3 regions of the Lonsdalea populi genome follow, and region 2 is predicted to be linked to each of the others. Evidence: riboswitches for the same ligand, from Rfam matches in the RefSeq annotation. Region 2 holds a riboswitch; each other region holds the start of a gene.

Region 1 (5,507 bases), 750 kb from region 2:
ACCAGTGTTTCCCAAATCAGATCGAGAATGCGGCGGTATACCTGCGCATCGCCAAATTCCGTCTGGCGGCAGAACTCATGATAGTTGGGATACATACGTTCACAGAGGCTCGCCATGAAAGTGACGTGCTGCCAGCTTTCCAGTTTCTCCAGACGCAAATGAATGGGATTACGTAACATGTTTTATCTCTAACGTGACAGACTGCAGTGTAGCCAAAAACGCCCCGCGGCCCTATTCCTGAATTCCTAAAAAAACGCTGGCGCGATTATCTACAGTGTTTGCCGATGTTGCCAGCGCTGAAATGCAATTCGGTTTGACGCCGCCGCGTCGGCCCAGCGCGTGGGCTCCGGCAACCGGTAGCCGCGCGTGCAGCGTTTTACCCACAACAACGCCGTTTCCAAACCGACCCGGTGCCCGGTTGAAACAAACAGCGGATTGCAGCGTAATTTACTTCGCCATACCCAGCCAATCTGTTCGCCCTTGTCCACTAGCGGCTGCTGACTGCCGATGTCGGCATCCAGCGCAGCATAGTGGCCACATAGGCGGCTTTTGGCCACGCCGATGGTAGGCACATCGACCATCAGCCCAAAATGGCTGGCGACGCCCAGGCGGCGAGGATGGGAAATACCATGACCGTCCACAAACAGCAGATCCGGCGGGTGACGCAGTGATCCCCACGCGGCCATCAGCGCGGGAGCCTCGCGAAAAGAGAGCAGTCCCGGAATATAAGGCATCGTCGTCGGGATACGCGCTATCTGATACTCCACCAGCGCCAGCGACGGATACGCCAATACGGCAATCGCCGCCCGGGTCACCGTGCCCTCCTGCTCAAACCCGACGTCCGCGCCGGCAATCAACGCCGGCTGTTTGAACGGGAGCGCATCATGACGGATGACCTGAGCCGCCTTGATTAACTGTTCCGCCCGTAGAGACTGAGTGTCGATCATGCCTTCTCCTGGTGATAAGGCCGGGACAGGCGATGCACCGCGTCCACGAACGCCCCGGCGTGTTCCGGCGGCACATCCTGATGGATGCCGTGACCAAGGTTGAACACGTGGCCGTTGCCCGGACCAAAACCGTCCAGAATGGCGGCGACTTCCTGTTCGATACGCGCAGGGGGAGCATAAAGCATGGACGGATCCATATTGCCCTGCAGAGCAACCTTATCGCCCACGCGACGACGGGCGTCGGCGATATCCGTTGTCCAGTCCAGACCCAACGCGTCGCAGCCTGTTTCCACCATCGCCTCCAGCCACTGCCCGCCGCCTTTGGTGAACAGCGTCACCGGTACACGGCGGCCCTCATGCTCACGCAGCAGGCCATCGACGATCTTATGCATGTAATGCAGCGAAAATTCGCGATAATCGCGACCGCTGAGCGCGCCGCCCCAGGTATCGAAAATCATGACCGCCTGAGCGCCCGCTTTGATTTGTGCGTTCAGGTAAAGGATGACGCTGCCCGCCAGTTTGTCCAACAACAGATGCAGCGTGCGGGGTTCGGCGAACAGCATTTTTTTGATAATGGTAAACGCCTTGCTGCTACCACCTTCGACCATATAGGTGGCCAACGTCCACGGGCTGCCCGAGAAGCCGATCAGCGGTACTTCGCCCGCCAGATTGCGACGGATGGTTCGTACGGCGTTCATCACGTAGCCCAGTTCCTGTTCCGGATCGGGGATCGGCAACGCCGCGACGTCGGCATGGCTTCTGAGCGGATGACGAAAACGCGGACCTTCGCCCGCTTCAAAATAAAGTCCCAATCCCATCGCATCCGGGATCGTCAGAATATCGGAGAACAGAATGGCCGCGTCCAGCGCATAGCGGCGCAGCGGCTGCAGCGTTACTTCGCAGGCCAGCTCGGCATTCTTGCACAACGACATAAAATCTCCGGCCTGAGCGCGCGTCGCTTTATATTCCGGCAGATAACGACCAGCCTGACGCATCATCCAAACAGGCGTGACATCAACAGGCTGACGTAACAGAGCGCGTAAATAGCGATCGTTTTTAAGGTCGGTCATGATCTTTTCCTTTTGGCGCCTGAACGGCAGGCGCGCAGGTCGCTGTGGTCTGGGTATTTCAGGCGGCAGTGTAGCGGGTTGATTCCCCTCAGGCTACACGCATGACGCAGACGGATTAGCCGTCGGCTTCACGGCACATCACCACCGTATCTTCTATCAGGCGGCGCGCCACGGTTCCCGGCGGCGGCAGGATTGGCAGTTTGTCGTAACGGAACCAGGCGGCATCGCGGAGCTCGGAGGGATCGTGACGCAGTTCGCCGTCGGCATACTCCGCAATATAGGCCATCATCAGAGAATGGGGGAACGGCCAGGGCTGAGAACTCACATATTGGAGATTTTTAATGCGAATATTGCTCTCTTCCATGACTTCTCGGGCTACGGCCTGTTCAAGCGTTTCACCCAGCTCGACGAACCCGGCCAGCGCGGTGTACATATTGCCCCGGTGGCGGACATGCTGCGCCAGTAAAATTTCGCTGCCGCGGCGGATCGCGACGATGACGCAGGGCGCAATCTGCGGATAGTAGCGCTCCCGGCAGTGGCCGCACAGGCAGGCCAGCTCGGTTTTGCTGTGGTGCATCTCATGACCGCAGTAGCCGCAGAAACGGTGGGCGCGATAAAACTCGGCCAGCTGAACTCCCCGGCCGGCCAACTGAAACAGCCCGCCCTCCACGTCCAGCAGTTGGCGCAGCGATCCCATCTCTTCAGGCATCGTCTGGCGCACCAGCCAGACAGGCTCGCCCTGCCATTCACCGATTCGGCGTGCGGGACACGTTTTCAGTCCCCATTGGGTGGAACAACCTTGCGGTAATCTCCCCTGAGGCAGCCAAATCTGATGGTTCTCGCTGACAACCCACCAGCCGTGCTCTTCACCTGTTAACGTTACTTCCATCTTTTCTTTCGCCCTCTGTCACCGAGTCTATGGCTATGATGTGTAGATATAGACAACATTAATGCATATAAATCAGACGCTCTACGCTTTAGCACAATACCACGCCATGGAAACTCGTTCCGTCGTTCTCTCTCCTCGCCGCTTTCAATCCGCAATCATGTATTTCGGTGACATTGCCCGCAAGAAGGATGATTTATCGCATATTTTGCGAAAAATAAGGCCACTGTCAGCAACAGGCATTTTCTATCGTTCTGACGCTGGCTGTCCTGCCGAAGACCTGCCCGTTGACCTCGCCCGTCGCCGATCCCGCCTTTGACAGCGACGTGTTGCCAGCATAAAGTGTAGGCGATTGACTTCGCCCAACTCACCGGGCGTCATCTTGTCGGAGTGCCCAGCGTTGCGGTAACGTGTGCGGGCTGAGACCGTTAATTCGGGATCCGCGGAACCTGATCAGGTTAAAACCTGCGAAGGGAACAAGAGTAATTTTTATCCTTTTCCCCAGACAAAATCGTCAGCCCCGGGGAAAAAGAAACGTCTCCATTACTCCATCCGAACTCCAGACAAGCAATGTTTCCTTTTAGCCAAACAGGAATTTGCTATGTCTACAGAAAAGAAATCGTCAGGACGCCGCGAGCAACGCGCCTCCGCACAACGTTTTATCGACGAGGTGCGGGGCACCGCCTTTCCGCAATCACGGCGCATTTATCTGACCGGCTCACGGCCGGATATTCGCGTCCCTCTGCGCGAAATTCAACTCAGTCCTACGCTGCTCGGGGGAAACAGGGAAGCGCCTCGCTACGAACCGAATGAACCCATACCGGTCTACGACACCGCCGGACCTTATGGCGATCCCGAAGCCGTCCCCGATGTTCGCCGCGGACTGGCTCGTATGAGAACCTCCTGGATCGAAGAGCGCGGCGACACCGAACAATTAGCCCAGCTCAGTTCCGGATTTACCCAACAACGTCTGGCCGATGCCGGTCTGGACCACCTGCGCTTCGAACATCTTCCCCAGCCCCGCCGTGCCCAACCCGGTCAACGGGTGTCCCAGTTGCACTACGCCCGCCGGGGGATCATCACGCCGGAAATGGAGTTCGTCGCCCTACGGGAAAACATGGGCCGCGAGCGGGTGTCGAGTCAAACGCTGCGTCGCCAGCATCCCGGCCAGAGTTTCGGCGCCCATCTGCCGCAGGTCATCACGCCCGAGTTTGTTCGTCAGGAAGTGGCCGCCGGGCGCGCAATCATCCCCGCCAATATTAACCATCCAGAATCCGAGCCCATGATTATCGGCCGCAATTTTCTGGTGAAGGTGAACGCCAATATCGGCAATTCGGCGGTCACCTCCTCGATTGAGGAGGAGGTCGAAAAGCTGGTGTGGTCCACCCGCTGGGGAGCCGATACCGTAATGGACCTTTCTACCGGCCGCTATATCCATGAAACGCGCGAGTGGATCTTGCGCAATAGTCCGGTGCCTATTGGGACAGTGCCGATTTATCAGGCGCTGGAGAAGGTCAACGGCGTCGCGGAAAACCTGACCTGGGAGATGTTCCGCGACACTCTGCTGGAGCAGGCCGAACAGGGCGTCGATTACTTCACCATCCACGCCGGCGTGCTGCTGCGCTATGTGCCGATGACCGCGAAACGCCTGACCGGCATCGTCTCACGCGGCGGCTCCATCATGGCGAAATGGTGTCTGTCGCATCACAAAGAGAGCTTCCTGTACGAGCACTTCCGCGAGATATGTGAAATATGCAGCGCTTACGATATCGCGCTTTCGCTGGGCGACGGCCTGCGCCCCGGCTCGATTCAGGACGCCAACGACGAGGCGCAGTTCGCCGAACTGCATACCCTGGGCGAACTGACCCACATCGCCTGGGAGTACGACGTTCAGGTGATGATTGAAGGTCCCGGTCATGTGCCGATGCAGATGATCCGCCGCAATATGACCGAAGAGCTGGAGCACTGCCACGAAGCGCCTTTTTATACTCTCGGCCCGCTCACCACGGATATCGCGCCGGGCTATGACCACTTCACCTCCGGCATCGGCGCCGCCATGATCGGCTGGTTCGGTTGCGCGATGTTGTGTTACGTGACGCCGAAAGAGCATCTTGGGCTGCCGAACAAAGAGGATGTCAAACAGGGGCTGATTACCTACAAGATCGCCGCGCACGCCGCAGATCTGGCGAAAGGCCATCCAGGAGCGCAGATCCGCGACAACGCGATGTCGAAAGCCCGCTTCGAATTTCGCTGGGAGGACCAATTCAATCTGGCCTTGGATCCGGAAACGGCGCGGGCCTATCACGACGAAACGCTGCCGCAGGAATCCGGCAAGGTGGCCCACTTCTGCTCCATGTGCGGCCCGAAGTTCTGCTCCATGAAAATTTCTCAGGAGGTACGGGACTACGCCGCGAGACAACAGGTGGACGCCCAGCCGATTGAGGTCGGCATGGCGCAGATGTCGGCCGAATTCCGCGCTCACGGCGGCGAACTGTATGTCCCGCAGGAGGAGGCCTGATGAGCGCCCCCCTGCTTTCGTTTCCCAGCGAGGAATCACGGCTGGGGCTCTACCCTGTCGTCGACAGCGTGCAGTGGATCGAGCGA
Region 2 (5,507 bases):
TGGAGCCGAAGTCCAGCCAGCTTCCCATAAACCCACGCTTCCGGTCCGGAGAATATTCGGCGACGAAGATCGACGCACCGGTATATTCGCCGCCCACGGAGAAACCCTGAGCCATTTTGGCCAGCAGCAGCAGTATCGGCGCCCAGATCCCAATGGAGTTATAAGACGGTATCAGGCCGATGCAGAAGGTACTGATCGACATGATGATAATGGTAATGGCCAATATTTTCTGACGGCCATATTTGTCGCCCAAAGAGCCGAAGAACAGCCCGCCCAGAGGACGAATCAGGAAGGGAACGGAGAATGTCGCCAGCGCGGCGATCATCTGGACGCTGGGGTTAGCGCCGGGGAAAAAGACCTGGCCCAAGGCGTAAGCGACAAAACCATATACACCGAAATCGAACCATTCCATGGCATTACCCAGCGCGGCTGCGGTAATGGCTTTACGTAAACGTGTATCGTCAATAATGGTGACATCGCCCAGAACGATGGGCCGTGCCTTTCTTCTGCGTAACTTCATAGTGAATTATTTTACCTGTTTTAATGTAATAGACTGAATTGAAACGTCTCACTGAAGGATGGTCACATCAAGATAGTTTTTTATTTCGCTATAACCGATTAACCCAGTTTCATTTACTAGCATGTTACCATAGGTTGAATGTTTATATCGACTTTAACGTTCCTTGACTCATTTTCAAAGCCCATCTTAGCATAGGATATGCATCACTTATTTCGGGCAAAAAAAAGCCGGTGGGATAACCACCGGGCGGTGAAAGCTTCACCATCACTCAGAAAACAGAAACCTTGTTGTCGTCAAATCCAGTGACGGTATTCCTCATCAGACATATTCTCCGTCTGCCACTGCGTCACCTGCATCAGCAGCGCCAGACGCTGAGAAGTCGACAGCCAGCGCCCCCACGCCGAGTGTCCCTGGGACAGGATGTTGCGATAACTCCGATACAATCGTGATAGTGCCATCGTCATGCCCTCCGACCGTTCATTATTTGCACTTTAGTTATGGCAAAGTATCAACGTAAAATAGGGGAAAATATATTGATGACTTTATGCCGAGGAGTTCCCCTTTATGTCCTCTTCCCGACTGCAACAACAGTTCATCCGGCTCTGGCAGCATCTGCAAGGACAGCCTACTGACACCACGCTGCAGGAGCTGACCGGGGTACTCAACTGCTCGCGACGGCATATTCGGTCGCTGCTGCGAGCCATGCAGGAAGAGGGCTGGCTGAACTGGGAAGCCGAAGCGGGACGAGGAAAACGATCGCGGCTCAGCTTCCTCTATACCGGTCTGACGCTGCAGCAACAGCGGGCGGAAGACCTGCTGGAGCAGGATCGGATCGACCAGTTGGTGCAGTTGGTGGGAGACAAATCGCAGGTGCGGCAGATGCTGCTTTCCCACATCGGACGCAGCTTCCGGCAGGGCAAACACCTGCTGCGCATCGCCTACTACCGGCCGATGCGTAACCTGCTGCCCGGCTCGGCGCTGCGGCGTTCGGAAACGCATCTGGCCCGCCAGATCTTCAGCGGATTAACCACCATAAATGAGGAAAATGGGGAACTCCTGCCGGATTTAGCCCACCACTGGCAGCAGGTCTCGCCCCTGCATTGGCGTTTTTATTTGCGCCCCGCCGTGCGTTTCCATCACGGCCGGGAGCTGACGATGGACGACGTGATCGCCTCTCTGCAACGCATCACCGCCATGCCGCTGTTTTCTCATCTCTGCGCCATCGAATCGCCCATCCCCTCCGTGCTGGATGTGCGGCTGACGACGCCGGATGTCTGGTTGCCCTGGCTGCTCGGCAGCGTGTCCGCGATGATTTTGCCGCAGGAGTGGAAAGTGCTGCCCGATTTCACCCGCCATCCGGTGGGCACCGGCCCTTACGCCGTGCTGCGCAACAGCGTTACACAGCTGAAAATCAACGCCTTTGACGACTACTTTGGCTATCGTGCGCTGATTGACGAAGTGAGCATCTGGGTGTTGCCGGACGCGCTGGATACGCCCTCCTGTTCGCTTCAATTACAAAACGACAATTCGCCGAACAACGAACTAGAGAACCGATTGGAGGAAGGCTGTTACTTTCTGCTGTTCGACCGGCGCTCGCCGCTGACTTCTCGCCCGGACATCAGGGACTGGCTGTGCCAGGCGCTGAGCCCGGTCGCCCTGCTCGGGCTCGCGGACGAAACCTACCAGTGCAACTGGTCGCCGGCCTACGGGCTGCTGCCACGCTGGCACCACGCCCAGCCCCGCCTGACTCGGGACAAACCCGTCAACCTTACGCACCTGACCCTCACCTTCTATCATGAGCACGCCGAGTATCAGGACATCAGCGACATTATTCGTCGGCTGCTGTCCGCCCACGGCGTCACGCTGTCGGTCCGCTGTATCGACTATGCTGACTGGTACCAGGGTGGCGAGGCGAGCGACATCTGGCTCGGCAGCGCCAACTTCTATTTGCCGCTGGCGTTCTCTCTGTTCGCCCTGCTCTACGAACTGCCGCTGATGCAGCACTGTTTGGATCGGGATCTGGCCGAAGACGCCAGCCAGTGGCGTCAGGGCCGCTGGTCGCTGACGGACTGGAGCCAATCGCTTGTGACTCAGCAGCAGATCCATCCACTGTTCCATCATTGGCTGCAGTTGCAAGGGCAGCGCAGCATGCGCGGCATTCGTATGAATACGCTGGGGTGGTTTGATTTCAAATCCGCCTGGTTCGCGCCGCCGGAAAACTGACGCGCGCTTTGACTCCGGGTATGAAGTCTCTACAATGCGTGAGTTCTCAACGGGGTGCGATAAAGCCCGGCGCCGTCATACCGTCCGCTTTACGCTGAGAAAATACCCGTCGAACCTGATCCGGTTAATACCGGCGAAGGGATTTGGGAGTGCTTCGCCGCTTGCTCAAAGACCTTTGCCGCCCCTTTTCTCAGGAGTGCAAAGTGTTAAAAAAATTACTGTCCTGCCTGTTGATTCTCACTGCTCCGGTGTTCGCGAAACCTACGCTGACCGTGTATACCTACGACTCCTTCACCTCGGAATGGGGACCCGGTCCCAGCGTGAAAATCGCGTTTGAAAAAGAGTGCGCCTGCGAGCTGAAATTCGTGGCGCTGGCCGACGGCGTGGCGTTGCTTAACCGTCTGCGGATGGAAGGAAAGCGCACGCAGGCCGATGTCGTGCTGGGTCTGGACAACAACCTGCTTAAGGCGGCGGAAAACACCGGCCTGTTCAGCAAACGGACGGTCGATACCGATGCGCTCTCGCTGCCGGGCGGCTGGCACAATGACACGTTCGTGCCCTATGACTACGGATACTTCGCCTTTATCTATAACCGCGACAAGCTGAAAAACCCGCCGCGCAGCCTGCATGAGTTGGTCGACAACCCGACGCCGTGGAAAGTGATTTATCAGGACCCACGCACCAGCACGCCGGGACTCGGCCTGCTGCTCTGGATGCAAAAAGTCTATGGCGACGACGCCCCGCAGGCCTGGCAGAAGCTGGCTGCGAAGACGGTCACCGTGACCAAAGGCTGGAGCGAAGCCTATGGTTTGTTCCTGAAAGGCGAAGCCGACCTCGTGTTGAGCTACACCACCTCGCCCGTTTATCACATTATTGAAGAGAAGAAAGACAACTATATCGCGGCGCCCTTCAGCGAAGGCCACTATCTGCAGGTGGAGGTGGCCGGCCGGCTGGCGAGCAGCCAACAGCCGCAGTTGGCTGAGCGCTTCCTGAAGTTTATGGTCAGCCCGGCCTTCCAGCAGCGCATTCCGACCACCAACTGGATGTATCCGGTTATCGACACACCGCTGCCCGCCGGTTTCCAGTCTCTGGACAAACCGGCCGCGATACTGTCGTTTACGCCGGAGCAGGTCGCCACGCACCGTAATGACTGGATCCAGGCATGGCAACGCGCCGTCAGCCGCTAATCCCCGGCTGGCTCTGGCCCGGCGCTTTCGCCGCGCTGCTGCTGAGTGTGGTCGCCGCGCTGGCCTTCGGCGCTCTGTGGCTTCAGGCGCCGCAGAATCCGTGGCGCACGCTGTGGCAGGACGACTACCTGTGGCACGTCGTTCGCTTCACTTTTTGGCAGGCGTTGCTCTCGACGCTGCTGTCGACCATCCCGGCGATTTTTCTGGCGCGCGCACTGTATCGACGCCATTTTCCGGGACATCGCTGGCTGTTGAGGCTATTCGCCATGACGCTGGTGTTGCCGGTGCTGGTGACCGTGTTCGGTCTGCTCAGCGTATACGGGCGGCAAGGCTGGCTCTCACAGATCACGGCGGCATTTGGCCTACCTTACGCATTTTCTCCCTATGGGCTCGGCGGGATACTGTTGGCGCACGTTTTCTTCAACCTGCCGCTGGCCACGCGTCTGATGTTGCAGGCGCTGGAAAGCATCGCTACCGAACAGCGGCAGGTGGCCGCGCAGCTCGGGATGGGAGAATGGCAGCACTTTCGCATTGTGGAGTGGCCGTGGCTGCGCCGACAGCTCCTGCCTGCGGCCGCGCTGATCTTTATGCTCTGTTTTGCCAGCTTCGCCGTCGTGCTCTCGCTGGGCGGCGGCCCTAAGGCCACCACCATTGAGCTGGCGATCTATCAGGCGCTAAGCTTCGACTACGATCCGGCGCGCGCTTCGTTGTTGGCGCTGATTCAGATGGGATGCTGTCTCGGTCTGGTTCTGCTCAGCCAGCGGCTGGCTAAACTGCTGCCGGTCGGCTACAGCCAGCAGGCGCGCTGGCGTAATCCTCAGGACACGCTGTTCAACCGCATCACGGACGTGCTGTTGATCGTGGCCGCACTATTGTTGCTGCTACCGCCGCTATTGGCCGTGGCGGCGAATGGGCTGAACGCCTCCCTGCTCGCCGTGCTGCGTCAACCCGCGCTATGGGACGCGCTGTGGACTTCGTTGAAGGTCGCAGTACTCTCCGGCCTGTTGTGCGTACTGCTGACGCTGATGCTGCTGTGGAGCAGCCGGGAACTCAAGCTGCGTCGCCGCCATTTTTCCGGCCAACTGCTGGATCTTAGCGGCATGCTGATTCTGGCGATGCCCGGCATCGTACTGGCGAGCGGATTTTTCCTGCTGCTGAACGGCACCGTCGGGCTGCCGGAGTCGCCCCTGTGGCTGGTGGCGGCGACGAACGCGCTGATGGCGATCCCCTATGCGCTCAAAGTGCTGGAAAATCCCATGTATGACATCGCCGAGCGCTACAACCTGCTGTGCCAGTCGTTGGATATCCGCGGCTGGCGGCGACTGCAGACCATCGAACTGCGGGCGCTGCGGACGCCGATCGCACAGGCGCTGGCGTTCGCCTCTATTCTCTCGCTGGGCGATTTCGGCATCATCGCGCTGTTCGGCAATGAGCAATTCCGGACGCTGCCGTTTTATCTGTACCAGCAAATCGGCGCTTACCGCAGCGCCGACGGCGCCGTGACCGCCTTGCTTTTGCTGCTGCTGTGTTTTGTTCTGTTCACTCTGATTGAAAAACGGGCGGACGCTTATGATCGT
Region 3 (5,507 bases), 1.7 Mb from region 2:
AGCCCGCTATGCGCGCGACGCTGGATGCCTCACAGGATCTGAGTTTGGTGCGAAGGGTCATCGTGGCCTGCGATGCCGGAATGGGGTCGAGCGCGATGGGTGCGGGCGTGCTGCGCAAGAAGATAAAGGATGCTGGACTGACGCATATTTCGGTCACGAATATGGCGATCAACAGCCTGCCGGAAGAGGTCGATCTGGTCATAACCCACCAGGATCTTACCGAACGAGCGTTGCAGCACGCGCCGCACGCGATTCATCTTTCCCTCAGTAACTTCCTCGACAGCAGCCTGTACAACGAGCTGACGACCCGGCTGCTGGCGGCGCACCATCCCGTTGCGGCGAACGATAACCGGCTGATTAATCAAACGATTGTCGCTGCCAATGATAACTGGTTCGACCCGGCTGAGTATGAATCCAACCTGTTCGAGCTGGGCGAAAGCAACATTTTCCTCAATCTCCAGGCCGACGACAAAGAGCAGGCCATTCGCTTTGCGGGCGAACAGCTGGTAGCGGGGGGATACGTGGAGCCAGCCTACGTCGAGGCGATGCTGGAGCGCGAGGCCATGACCTCAACCTATCTGGGCGAGTCCATCGCCGTACCGCACGGTACCGTTGAAGCCAAAGACCGCGTCCTGCGCACCGGCGTCGTGATTTGCCAATATCCGCAAGGGGTGCGGTTCGGCTCCGAGCCGGACGACGTCGCGCGGTTGGTGATTGGGATTGCGGCCCGCAATAACGAACATGTTCAGGTGATTGCGCATCTGACCAACGCCCTGAATGACGACGGCATTATCGAGCGGCTGACGGAAACCCGCAGCGTGCAAGAGATGCTGGAGCTGCTCTCCGGCGAACGCGTGGCGTAAGGTCACTGGACCGGCGTTCGACCGGTCCGTGCGTTCTGCTTAACGGTTTTGACAAGATATCGAGGTCTATAATGAAAGCGATTCATTTTGGTGCAGGCAATATCGGTCGTGGTTTCATCGGCAAACTCCTGGCGGACGCCAAGTCCGAGCTCATTTTCGCCGACGTCAATCAGCCGCTGGTGGATCAACTGGCCCATCAGCAGCAGTACGAAGTACATGTCGTCGGAGAGGCGTCGCGCGTTGAACGGGTAAACCGCGTCAGCGCGGTGCACAGCGGCAGCCCCGACGCCATTAACGAAATCGCCCGAGCGGACATCATCACCACCGCCGTCGGGCCGCAGGTGCTGAGTAAGATTGCGGGCACGTTGGCACAGGGGCTGATTGCACGGCATGAGCGCGGCAATCAGCAGCCCCTGAATATCATCGCCTGCGAAAACATGGTGCGCGGCACCAGCCAGCTCCGTCAGCATGTCATGGCGGTGTTGCCCGAAGCGTTGCACGCGTGGGTCGACGAGCATGTGGGCTTTGTGGATTCGGCCGTGGACCGCATCGTGCCGCCCAGCGCCGCGGCGAACGACGATTCGCTGGAGGTGACGGTCGAAACGTTCAGCGAATGGATTGTCGACAGCACGCAGTTCAAGGGCGATCTGCCGGTTATCGCCGGGATGGAGCCTACCGCCAACCTGATGGCTTATGTCGAGCGCAAGTTGTTTACGCTCAATACCGGCCACGCAATTACCGCGTATCTTGGGTGTCTGGCGGGTTACCGGACGATCCGCGAAGCGATACTCGACGACGCGGTGCGCGCGGTGGTGAAAGGTGCGATGCAGGAAAGCGGCGCGGTGCTGATCAAACGCTACGGTTTCGATCCGGCGCAGCATGCAGCGTATATCGACAAGATCCTCAGCCGTTTCGAGAATCCGTATCTGCATGACGACGTAGAACGCGTGGGCCGCCAGCCGCTGCGTAAACTGGGTGAAGGCGATCGGTTAATCCGGCCGCTGCGCGGTACGCTGGAATACGGGCTGCCGCATCGTAACCTGCTGATCGGCATCGCCGCGGCGCTGAAATACCGTAGCGTTGAGGATGTGCAGGCGCGTGAAATGACGGCGCTGATAGATGCGAACGGCGTTGAAAAGGCGCTGGTTCAGATCGCCGGACTGGAAGATCGCCCCGAGGTTGTCACGCAGGTGGCAGCGTTGTATCACTCTCTGTAACGCAAGGTGAAAAACGATACTGATGCCAGAACAGCGTTATTTTCCCGAAGGTAAACGTCGGGTAGAGACTACCGAGCCGCACTCGGCGCAGAAAAAGGTGCCGCAACCCCAGACGGGGATGGAAGACGCGCAGGCGTTCGAAAGTCACATTCTTGAACGCCTGAATGCCAGACCGACCGTGCCGGGGTTTATCCAGGCGGCGGTCGAACTTCTGGCCGAGGCGATTGACCATCTGGTCCTGCAAGCGTTCCGTAAGGATGATTATGCCGTTAAATATGCCGTGGAACCGCTGTTGGAAGGCAGCGGCCCGCTGTCAGCGCTGCCGGTTCGCCTCAAGCTGATCTACGCACTGGGCGTTATCAGCCGAGACGAGTATGAAGACGTTGAACTGTTGTTGGCGTTAAACAATGAGCTGGAGCATAACGGGCAAAGCTACCGTTTCACCGATGATGAAATTCTGGGGCCGGTCAGCATGCTGCATGGTATTACGCCGCTGCCGCCTCAGTTCAACTCGCATTTACCGGAAGATGGGGTGGACACCTCGCTGCTGGAGATGCAAAAACAGCGCTATCAGCAGCGCATCCGGTCCTCGCTGGTGTTGTGCATTACGGATCTGGTCTCGCGCCTGTACCACAAGACGGCTTTCTGACCGGCGTCATGCCGGGAGAGCCGTTCTCGCTGAGGATGAAATACCGACGCCGTGAAATCCGTGCGGCGTCGGTCCTCTTTTTGAATCTTACCGGTTATGCCGGTAGTCCTTTCTTCCCGCTTCATCCCTCCTTTTCTTGCTTCCGATCTTCGCGCTACACCGTTTTGACTCTTGCCGACGCGCCGTGATGGCAGACCGTCGTTGACCTTTGCGCCGCCAGGCCGAATAATCATGAACGTTGACTCGGGGTGCCCTTCCATATGAAGGCTGAGAAAGACCCGTACCACCTGATCTGGATAATGCCAGCGTAGGGAAGTCATGGAGTCTCACCGGCTCCCGCCTTCTTGATCGCCGGTTGGGAGACTTATGAATACTCGACCTGTGCCGTTCCCGTCCGCGCTTGCGGCGGATTCTCTGAAACACTTTCACCGCCGTTCCCCTCTGATTCACTGTCTGACCAATGATGTCGTGCAAAGCCTTACCGCCAATGTGCTGCTGGCGCTGGGCGCGTCGCCCGCGATGGTGGTGGAGCGCAGCGAAGCCGCGCAGTTCAGCACGTGGGCGGATGCGTTGCTGATCAATGTCGGCACGCTGGAACCGGTCCGGGCAGACGCCATGCGGTTTGCCGTGGCGAGCGCCAATCGGGCTAATCGCCCCTGGGTGCTGGACCCGGTCGCCGTCGGGGCGCTGACTTTTCGCAGCGACTTCGCCCGTGAACTTCTTGCGCTGCGGCCTGCTGCCTTACGCGGTAACGCTTCAGAAATTCTGGCGCTGTCCGGCGCCGCCTCGCAGGGGCGCGGGGTAGATAGCGGCAACACCTCGCTGGCCGCTCTGCCAGCGGCGCGGGAGCTTGCCCGCCGCTGGTCCGTTTGCGTGGCGGTGACCGGCGAGGTGGATTACGTCACCGACGGCGAGCGTGACTGGGCGGTGGCGGGCGGGGATTGGCTGATGACCCGCGTCGTCGGGACCGGCTGCGCGTTGTCGGCGGTGGTGGCGGGATTTTGTGCGCTGCCGGGCGATCGCCTGCAGCATATCGCCGCCGCCTGTGCGGTAATGTCCGAATGCGGGCAGCGTGCCGCCGAAGGCGCGACCGGTCCCGGCAGTTTTGTGCCGCGGTTTCTCGACCAGCTGTTTACGGCGGCGGAGGCGGCCGCAAAATGAAACGCATTAACGCATTGACGATTGCCGGCACCGATCCCAGCGGCGGCGCGGGTATTCAGGCCGACCTGAAAACGTTCTCCGCGCTCGAAGCTTATGGTGCCAGCGTGGTGACGGCGCTGGTGGCTCAAAACACGCGCGGCGTGCAGTCGGTCTGTCGCATCGAACCCGCCTTTGTCGGCGCTCAACTCGACTCGGTGCTCAGCGATGTGCGGATAGACAGCGTCAAAATCGGCATGCTGGCCGAGGCGGATATTGTGGAGGTCGTCGCCGAACGGCTGATCCGCTATCCGGTGCCGTTCGTGGTGCTGGATACGGTGATGTTGGCGAAAAGCGGCGATCCGCTGCTGCAACCGCAGGCGATCAAATCGCTGCGTCAACGGCTGCTGCCGCAGGTTTCGATCATTACGCCGAATTTGCCGGAAGCGGCGGCGTTGCTGGCGCGTCCGGTCGCTGAGAATGAAAACGAGATGCGGGAGCAGGGCGAAGCGCTGCTCGCGTTGGGCTGTCAGGCTGTGTTGATGAAGGGTGGCCATCTTGCCGGCAGCGAAAGTCCGGATTGGTTGTTCGCCACCGGGGAGCCGCCGCAGCGTTTCTCGGCGCAGAGAGTCAATACCCGCCATACTCATGGTACGGGCTGCACGCTATCGGCGGCGTTGGCGGCATTGCGTCCCCGTTGTAACGACTGGTCGGCCTGCGTGACCGCCGCCAAAGCCTATCTGCAAGGGGCCTTACAACAGGCGGATACGCTGGAAGTCGGTCAAGGAATCGGGCCGGTGCATCATTTTTACCGCTGGTGGTGATGCCTATCTCTGCGGAAGATGAAATTTACATGGACAGTCTCAGGGGCTACCGGTAATTTTGTGACCGGCGTCAGGTTTTTCCGGCCGATTCACGACGTCCGCGGGGGAAGCCGCACACAGCAATAGCAGTCTGCCGCCGGCGTAGATGCAGAAAAAATGAAGGATGGTTAGGAGTCATGTACATGGCAGGTTCAACGCGTTCGATCATGATCGCCAAAGGGTTACAAACGATACTCAATATAGGTTTACTGGCTCTCGCTATTATTCTGGTGGTGTTTTTGGGTAAAGAGACGCTGCATCTGGCGAAGGCATTGATGGTCAGCAGTGAAAGGGATTCCACTTACCTGTTGATTGAAAGTCTGGTGGTGTATTTTCTGTATTTCGAATTTATTGCGTTGATCGTGAAGTATTTTGAGTCGGGATACCATTTCCCGCTGCGCTATTTTGTCTATATCGGGATCACCGCCATCGTGCGGCTGATTATCGTCGACCACAAAAATCCCACCTATACCCTGATCTACGCAGGCGCGATTTTGATCCTGGTAGTGACCTTGTATCTGGCGAACAGTCAGCGCCTTCGACGCGAATAGCGGTATCTCGGCCCCGGTCGACTACTCGCGCAGCAGCGGGCAAGGGCTGGGGAAACGGCAGCGCAGCGCTGCCGGCACCACCTCGATACGAAAGTGTTTATCGGTCAGCGGCTCGCCATCCAGGTTAAACGTCATCTCATTCGGCGCGGTGACTTCCAGCCACGGCAGGGCGGTCGTGATCATGTTGGGATTCTCGCCGCCCGACATCAGGGCCTGCATCATATTCG

Evidence for each region. A riboswitch is a leader RNA that binds a small molecule or an ion and turns the genes downstream of it on or off. The one in region 2 is predicted to bind thiamine pyrophosphate.
Region 1: another riboswitch for thiamine pyrophosphate. It lies ahead of thiC (phosphomethylpyrimidine synthase ThiC); the one in region 2 lies ahead of thiB (thiamine ABC transporter substrate binding subunit).
Region 3: another riboswitch for thiamine pyrophosphate. It lies ahead of thiM (hydroxyethylthiazole kinase); the one in region 2 lies ahead of thiB (thiamine ABC transporter substrate binding subunit).

Annotation. Positions count from the first base shown of each region.
Region 1 covers NZ_CP065534.1:3,595,277-3,600,783, forward strand. The annotation lists gene I6N93_RS15925 (YjaG family protein) at 1-179, opposite strand, end outside; gene nfi (deoxyribonuclease V) at 270-947, opposite strand; gene hemE (uroporphyrinogen decarboxylase) at 944-2,017, opposite strand; gene nudC (NAD(+) diphosphatase) at 2,133-2,906, opposite strand; TPP riboswitch at 3,280-3,396, shown strand; gene thiC (phosphomethylpyrimidine synthase ThiC) at 3,505-5,421, shown strand; gene thiE (thiamine phosphate synthase) at 5,421-5,507, shown strand, end outside.
Region 2 covers NZ_CP065534.1:490,263-495,769, reverse strand. The annotation lists gene proP (glycine betaine/L-proline transporter ProP) at 1-520, opposite strand, end outside; gene sgrT (glucose uptake inhibitor SgrT) at 814-978, opposite strand; gene sgrR (HTH-type transcriptional regulator SgrR) at 1,085-2,743, shown strand; TPP riboswitch at 2,784-2,903, shown strand; gene thiB (thiamine ABC transporter substrate binding subunit) at 2,947-3,930, shown strand; gene thiP (thiamine/thiamine pyrophosphate ABC transporter permease ThiP) at 3,906-5,507, shown strand, end outside; gene thiQ (thiamine ABC transporter ATP-binding protein ThiQ) at 5,500-5,507, shown strand, end outside.
Region 3 covers NZ_CP065534.1:2,672,203-2,677,709, reverse strand. The annotation lists gene I6N93_RS11730 (PTS mannitol transporter subunit IICBA) at 1-863, shown strand, start outside; gene I6N93_RS11725 (mannitol-1-phosphate 5-dehydrogenase) at 935-2,080, shown strand; gene I6N93_RS11720 (MltR family transcriptional regulator) at 2,199-2,729, shown strand; TPP riboswitch at 2,964-3,060, shown strand; gene thiM (hydroxyethylthiazole kinase) at 3,096-3,890, shown strand; gene thiD (bifunctional hydroxymethylpyrimidine kinase/phosphomethylpyrimidine kinase) at 3,887-4,690, shown strand; gene psiE (phosphate-starvation-inducible protein PsiE) at 4,873-5,280, shown strand; gene yegS (lipid kinase YegS) at 5,302-5,507, opposite strand, start outside.